Regions from separate parts of the Micromonospora sp. CA-248089 genome, predicted to be linked through region 1. Evidence: riboswitches for the same ligand, from Rfam matches in the RefSeq annotation. Region 1 holds a riboswitch; the other holds the start of a gene.
The links. Region 1 has a riboswitch for cobalamin ahead of ACQP26_RS12955 (acyl-CoA thioesterase). Riboswitches for the same ligand answer to the same signal wherever they lie in the genome.
Positions count from the first base shown of each region.

Region 2: another riboswitch for cobalamin. It lies ahead of metE (5-methyltetrahydropteroyltriglutamate--homocysteine S-methyltransferase); the one in region 1 lies ahead of ACQP26_RS12955 (acyl-CoA thioesterase).

Region 1 covers NZ_CP192016.1:2,736,342-2,740,121, forward strand. Annotated here, with positions in the region: gene ACQP26_RS12940 (PrsW family intramembrane metalloprotease) at 1-600, shown strand, start outside; gene ACQP26_RS12945 (LysE family translocator) at 636-878, opposite strand; gene ACQP26_RS12950 (LysE family translocator) at 899-1,258, opposite strand; gene ACQP26_RS12955 (acyl-CoA thioesterase) at 1,262-1,774, opposite strand; cobalamin riboswitch at 1,906-2,113, opposite strand; gene ACQP26_RS12960 (DM13 domain-containing protein) at 2,144-2,710, opposite strand; gene ACQP26_RS12965 (response regulator transcription factor) at 2,812-3,507, shown strand; gene ACQP26_RS12970 (sensor histidine kinase) at 3,504-3,780, shown strand, end outside.
Region 2 covers NZ_CP192016.1:4,109,645-4,113,424, reverse strand. Annotated here, with positions in the region: gene ACQP26_RS19350 (beta-1,3-glucanase family protein) at 1-605, shown strand, start outside; cobalamin riboswitch at 812-1,029, shown strand; gene metE (5-methyltetrahydropteroyltriglutamate--homocysteine S-methyltransferase) at 1,146-3,395, shown strand; gene ACQP26_RS19340 (Ig-like domain-containing protein) at 3,515-3,780, shown strand, end outside.

The sequences.
Region 1 (3,780 bases):
GCCGCGCTGCTCGGCGGCGTGATCGGCGTGGTCGCGGCGGGCTGGCTGGAGTACGACGCGCTGCACCGGCTCGGCGTCCTGCCGATGGCGCTCGTCGGCCTGGCCGAGGAGACCGCGAAGCTGATCGTGCCGGCCGGCATCCTGCTGCTGTGGCACCGGCACCGGTCACCGGCGGAAGGGCTGGTGATCGGCGTGGCCTCCGGCGCCGGGTTCGCCGCGTTGGAAACCATGGGCTACGCGTTCGCCGCGTTCGTCGGATCGCAGGGCAACCTCGGCGAGGTCGAGCAGACGCTGCTGGTACGCGGCCTCACCGCGCCCGCCGCGCACCTGGCCTGGACCGGGCTGACCGCCGCCGCGTTGTTCGCGTTCGCCGCCGCGCCCGGCGGCCGGAAGCTGGCGGCGTTCCTGCTCACCTTCGCCGCCGCCGTCACGCTGCACACCTGCTGGGACACCTTCGGCACCCAGCCCGCGTACGTGTTCATCGGCGGCGTCTCACTGGGCTGGTTGCTGCTGCGCCTGCACCTGGACCGCGAGCGGCCGCCCGCGTCCGGGACGCCGGTCGTGCCGGCGTCCCGGGAGACGGCAGCGCATCCCGGCTGAGCCGGCCGCCCGGCGCCGCGCCCGCCCGCAGCCCGTCAGCCGGCGGCCAGCCGGACGCCGAGCGCGACGAAGGCGACAGCGCAGAGCCGGTCGACCCGCCGCGACCAGCGGCTGTCGCCCCACCGGCGGGCGAACCGCCCGGCGCCCACGCCGAGCGCCAGGTCCACGGTGAGCTGCACCGCGACGAACAGCACGCCGAGCAGCACCAGCTGCGCCGCGACCGGGCCCGCCTCGGGCCGGACGAACTGCGGCAGGAACGCCACGCTGAACAGGATCATCTTCGGGTTGAGCAGGTTCGTCAGCAGCCCGCGCCGGAACGCCCGGCCGCCCCCGCCGTCCGGCCGGTCGGCGGCGGCGCCGGCCGGCCGGCGCCGCGCAGCGCCCGCAGACCCAGCACGATCAGGTACGCCGCGCCCGCCCACCGGATCGCGGTGAACAGCACCGGGGACGCGGCGATGACGGTGGCGAGCCCGGCCACCACGGCGGCGACGTGCACCGCCTCCCCGGCGGCGACGCCGAGCGCGGCCACCGCGCCCGCCCGCGCGCCGTACCGGGTGGCGTTCGCGAGCACGAACATCATGTCCGGCCCCGGGGTGAGCATGAGCACCACGATCGCGGCCAGGTAGCCCGCGAGCGTGGCGGCGGAGAGTCCGAGCACCGCTCAGCCCTCCCCGGCGCCGTCGAGCAGGGCCCGGCGCAGCGCCAGCCGGTGTTCGCGCCGGATCTGCGCCTCCCGGTAGCGCCGCCGGTCGCCGTCGGTCTCGGTGCGCAGCGGCGGCACCGGCCGGGGCTGGCCGTCGTCGTCCACCGCCACCATCACCAGGTGCGCGGTCGCCACGTCCACCGGCGGCACCGCGCGGTCCCACCGATCCGCGCTGACCTTCACCGCCACCTCCATCGAGCTGCGGCCGGCCCAGGTGATCCGGGCGTCGACGTGCACCACGTCCCCGACGCGCACGGCGCGCAGGAACGCGGTCTCGTCGATGGCGGCGGTGACGGCCGGACCGTCGGAGTGGCGGGCGGCGACCACCCCGGCGACCGAGTCGATCAGGTTGAGGATGCGCCCGCCGTGGACCGTGCCCATCAGGTTGGTGTGGTGCTGGTCCATGATCTGCGACAGGGTCAGGTGCGAGGCCGACGGTGGTCGGCCGGTGAGCGTGATGGTGTCGGGCACAGTGCGGTTCCGTCCTCGCAGAAGCGGACCGCCGACCGGCCGGGGTGTGCACGTCGAGGGCACGCCGACGGCGTACCGCGCGGCGTGTCACCCGCCCGACCCACCCGCGAGGTCGACGGCGGCGCGCACCGGTGGTACGCGCGACGCGGGCAGGTCTTCGGACTCGCGGGCGTGACACGAGGTCGCCTACTGGCCGTCGCTTCCCAGGCCGGTGGCCCAGTGCTGTTGACGGCGGTCGTTCCCACTCACCGCTGCGGGGCAGTCCCGGACTTACACCGGGTTCCCTCTTACGACACCCGGCCGTCGCCGACCGGGTGAACCAGCGCTTCCCGCAGCGTAGCCCAGCGTCCGGGGCCGGCGGCACAGGCGTCAGGCCGGCGCCGATCCCGTCACAGCGGCCAGCGGCGCCGCGCCGAACGACACCGCGAACCGCTTGCACCAGATCGACACGCTGCGCAGCCCGTCCAGGTCCACCGACGCCGGGATGTCGTACACCTGGTCGCCGATGTTGCCCTTGAGCCGGCCCAGCTCGACCCAGCGGCCGTCGTCGAACACCTGCCAGCCCGCCCGGCCGGGCAGCACCTTCCGGTCGGTGAGCCAGACCCGCAGGTCCGGACCGTCCGACGTGTCCAGTCCGCGCAGGAGCAGCTGGCGGCGGCCGTCGGCGAGACGGACCAGCTGCGCCCGGCCCGACGTGTCGTGTTCGTGCGTGACGAAGTCCCCGGCGGCGAGGACCACGTCGGCGGGCGGTGCGACGGTCGGCGGCGGGCCGCTCGTGCCGGCCGGCTGCGGCTGCGGTTCCGTCACCGACGGCAGCGCCTCGCGTACCTCACGGTCGGTCACCAGCCGCCACGGCTGGAACAGGTACAGACCCACCGCGAGACCGGTGACGGCCACGACGGCGAGCCCCGCCAACACCACACGTCTTCTGCCCATGCTCCGACGGTAGGCCCGGACCCGCCGCAAAGATCTTTCCGTCCGCTTACGGGTCGACCGCGGGCCGCCGTGCCGGGACGCCGGTGGGTAGCGTCTGGCGCATGGGGCGCTACGTGCTCGTCGTCGACGACGACCGGACGGTGAGCGACGTCGTCCGGCGGTATCTGGAACAGGATGGCTGCCGGGTCCGGCTGTCCTTCGACGGGGCCGACGCGCTCGCCGCCGCCGAGCAGGAGCCGCCCGACCTGGTGGTCCTCGACCTGATGATGCCGGGTCTCGACGGCATCGAGGTGTGCCGGCGGCTGCGTCGCCGGCTACCCGGCCTGCCGGTGGTCATGCTCACCGCGCTCGGGGACGAGGCGGACCGGGTCGCCGGGCTGGAGGTCGGCGCGGACGACTACGTGACCAAGCCGTTCTCGCCGCGCGAACTGGTGCTGCGCATCAGGTCGGTGCTGCGGCGCGCGGCCCCGCCCGACCGGGGACCGGCGGGGGTGCTGCGCGACGGCGACCTCACCGCGGACATCGACCGCCGCATCGCCGAACGCGGCGGGCGGCCGCTCGGCCTGACCGTACGGGAGTTCGACCTGCTCGCGTTCCTGCTGGCCAATCCGGGGCGCGCGTGGTCGCGAGCCGAACTGCTGGACCGCGTGTGGGGCTGGCGGTTCGGCGACCAGTCCACTGTCACCGTCCACGTCCGCCGGCTGCGGGAGAAGATCGAGGACTGCCCCGCGCAGCCCCGGCGCATCGTCACCGTGTGGGGCGTCGGCTACCGCTACGAGCCGCAGGAGTCCCGGTGAACGAGCTGCTGGTCATCGGTTTCTACGCCCTGCTGGCCGGCGCGGTCGTCGGCGCGCTCGGCGCCTGCGCGCTGCGGCTGGTGCGCCGCCGGTCGATCCTCGCGCACATCGCGGTGCTGCTCGCGGTCACGATCGCCTCGGTGACGGCCGGCGTCACCGCCGTCGCCCAGGCCATGTTCCTGTCCGCGCACGACCTCCAGGTCGTCCTCGTGACGGTCGCGGCGTCCGCGGCGGTCAGCCTGGCCGTCGGGGTGGCGTTCGCCCGCCGGCTCG
Region 2 (3,780 bases), 1.4 Mb from region 1:
CCGTCGACACCCAGCCCAGCACGAACGCCGCCGACTTCTACCGCAGCAACCCCACCAACCAGTACGCCCGCCTGATCCACGCCAACATGACCGACGGCCGGGCGTACGCGTTCGCCTTCGACGACGTCGGCGGATTCGAGTCACTGGTGCACGACGGCGACCCCCGTTCGGCCGGACTGATCCTCAGCCCGTTCACCGGCGGTGGGGGCGGCAACCCGACCACCGGGGTGCCCGTGGTCAGCAACTGGAACAACAAGTGCATCGACGTGCCGAGCTCCAACTTCGTCGACCGCGTGCCGCTGCAGATGTGGAACTGCAACAACACCAACGCGCAGAAGTGGACGTTCAGCGGCACTGCCCTGAAGAGCCAGAACGACAAGTGCATGGACGTCGACGCCGGGTCCACCGCCAACGGGGCGGTGGTGCAGCTCTATACCTGCAACGGCACCGGCGCTCAGCAGTTCACCCTGAACGCGGCCGGAGACCTGGTCAACCTTCAGGCCAACAAGTGCGTCGACATCAAGGACCGGAACGGCAACGACGGCGCGAGGCTCCAGCTCTGGGACTGCACGGGCACGGCCAGCCAGAAGTGGCGCAAGGGCTGACCGGCCCTGCGACGGGGGCGGGGGCCGACCGCGAGTCGCTCCCGCCACCGGCAGGCCGGCGGACGACGAGTCAGGCGCCGGGCGAGCCGGCGGAGGCCGTTCTCCGCTCCGCTCGGGCCCTCTCGTCGCACGCAGGCACCTCGCTGCCGCGACGGCTCGCCGTCCCGCAGGGCGGACGCGCCGACCACGTCGGCTCACCGCCCCATACGATGGACAACGGTGCTGGTTCGCCGTGCCCGTGAAGGGTGCGGCGTCGTAAGAGGGAACCCGGTGTGAGTCCGGGACTGCCCCGCAGCGGTGAGTGGGAACGACAGCCGTCATCGAAGCACTGGACCGTGAGGTCTGGGAAGCGACGGCCAGTAGGTGACCGGATGGACCGGTCGCGCCCGCGAGTCCGAAGACCTGCCCGCACTGCGCACACCGTCCGGTGTGCGCCGCCGACGGTCGCTCGGGACGGCCGGTGCGGAAGCCGGTACGCCGCCTGTACCCCTTCCCTCCCTGCCCCGATCGGCCTCGTGTGCTTCGAGGGAAGGGATCTCCATGAGTACCGCATTCGGTCAGAGCACCGTGCTGGGCTATCCGCGTATCGGGGGCAACCGGCAACTCAAGAAGGCCGTCGAGGCCTACTGGGCGGGTCGGATCGACGCCGAGGAGTTGGCGGCGACCTCTGCCGTGCTGCGGGCGGAGGTCTGGCAGACGCTGCGCGACGCGCGCCTGGACGCGATCCCGTCCAACACGTTCTCCTACTACGACCACGTCCTGGACACGGCCGTCGCCGTCGGCGCGATCCCACACCGGTTCGCCCGTCTCGGCCTCGGCGATCTCGACACCTACTTCGCCATGGCCCGGGGTGTCGACGCCGAGCCGGCGCTCGAACTGACGAAGTGGTTCGACACCAACTACCACTACCTGGTTCCCGAGATCGGCTCCGACACCGCCTTCGCGGCGAATCCCGACAAGGCGCTGCGCGAGTACCGCGAGGCCCGCGAGCTGGGAATCGACACCCGGCCGGTGCTGGTCGGTCCGGCCACATTCCTGCTGCTGGCCAAGCCCACCGAGGCGGGCGGCGATCCGCTCGACCGGTTGACCGACCTGGTCGACGTGTACGCCGACATCCTGCGATCCCTCGCCGCGGCGGGCGTGCGATGGGTGCAACTGGACGAACCCGCCTACGTCGCCGACCGGAGCACCGCCGAGATCGACGCGCTGCGGGAGGCGTACACCCGGCTCGGCGCGGTGGAACAGCGGCCGGCGATTTTCGTCGCCACCTACTTCGGCGAGATCGGTGACGCGCTGCCCGCCCTGCTCGACACGCCGGTCGAAGCGGTTGGTGTGGATCTGGTGGCCGGGCCCGGCAACCTGCGGCGGCTGGCCGGTGCGGGCCCGTTGCGCGGCAAGACGATCGTCGCGGGCCTCGTCGACGGCCGCAACGTCTGGCGTACCGACCTGCGCGCCGCCGTGGCGGCTGGTGCCGCTGTCACCGCCCTCGCCGACCACGTCACCGTGTCCACCTCGTGCTCGCTTCTGCACGTGCCGGTGGACCTGTCCGCCGAGACCACTCTCGACGCGGCGCTGCGTCAGCGGCTCGCCTTCGCTCGGCAGAAGGTCGATGAGGTCGTCCGGCTCGGCCGCGCGCTGCGCAACGGCACCACGTCCCTGCCCGAGCCGCTGCCGCCGACCCCGGCCGCGTGGCGCGACGACACCGTACGCGGCCGGCTCGCCGCGCTGCGCGCCACGGATCGGCAGCGCGGCGCGTACCCGGAGCGAGCGGCGGCACAGCAGGCCCGGCTGAACCTGCCGCCCCTGCCGACCACGACCATCGGATCGTTCCCGCAGACCGACGAGCTGCGCCGCGCGCGTGCCGAGCATCGGGCCGGCCGCCTCGACGACACCGCCTACACCCGGCGCATGCGCGCCGAGGTGGAGCACGTCGTCCGGCTCCAGGAGCGGCTGGGCCTGGACGTGCTCGTGCACGGCGAGCCGGAACGAAACGACATGGTCCAGTACTTCGGCGAGCAGTTGGACGGGTTCGCCGCCACCGAACACGGCTGGGTTCAGTCCTACGGCTCCCGATGCGTGCGCCCGCCCATCATCTACGGGGACGTGGCACGCAGGGCGCCGATGACCGTCAACTGGTCCACCTACGCGCAGTCGCTGACCGACCGACCGGTCAAGGGCATGCTCACCGGACCGGTCACCATCCTGGCCTGGTCGTTCGTCCGCAGCGACCAGCCACTGGCAGACACCGCGGACCAGGTTGCGCTCGCCCTGCGCGACGAGTGCCGCGATCTCGAGGCAGCCGGTATCCGGGTCATCCAGGTCGACGAGCCGGCCCTGCGTGAGACGCTGCCACTGCGCGGGGCGGACCAGAAGGCGTACCTGGACTGGGCAGTCGGGGCGTTCCGCCTGGCCACCTGCGGAGTCGCCGACGACACCCAGATCCACACCCATCTGTGCTACTCGGAGTTCGGAGAGGTGATCACGGCCATCGAAGCCCTCGACGCCGATGTCACAAGCATCGAGGCATCCCGCTCCCGGATGGAGGTCCTCGACGACCTCGCCGCGATCGGATACCGCCGGGGTGTGGGGCCCGGCGTCTGGGACATCCACTCACCCCGGGTGCCGTCCCACGACGAGGTCGTCGGCGCGCTGCGCCGGGCAGTGGCCGCGGTGCCGGCCGAGCGGCTGTGGGTGAACCCCGACTGCGGCCTGAAGACGCGCGGCTATCCCGAGGTCGAGGCGTCCCTCCAGCACCTGGTCGCCGCTGCGGCCGAGCTGCGCGGACGCTGAGCCGCGGGCCGGGCGGAACGCCGCGCCGTTCCGCCCGGCCCGGACCCGGTTCCGTCCTTGACAGACCGTGCCCCGAGCGCCGAGGCTGCATGAAGTGATGTGTGTCGATGCACGGGGGCATGATGCGACGCAGGATCTTCGCGCTGGCTACAGCCGCAGCGGTTGTCGTCGGCGGGGCCACGACGATGGCGCTGCGGCCGGCGTACGCCGCGACGGCGTGCACGGTGGACTACACGATCACCCGGGAGTGGTCCAGCGGCTTCTGGGCCGAGCTCACCGTCACCAACCTGGGCGCTCCCGTCACCGACTGGTGGCTGCGATTCCGGCAGGCAAACGGCCAGACGATCACCATGGGCCTCGACCGGCTGCCGGACGGATACACGCT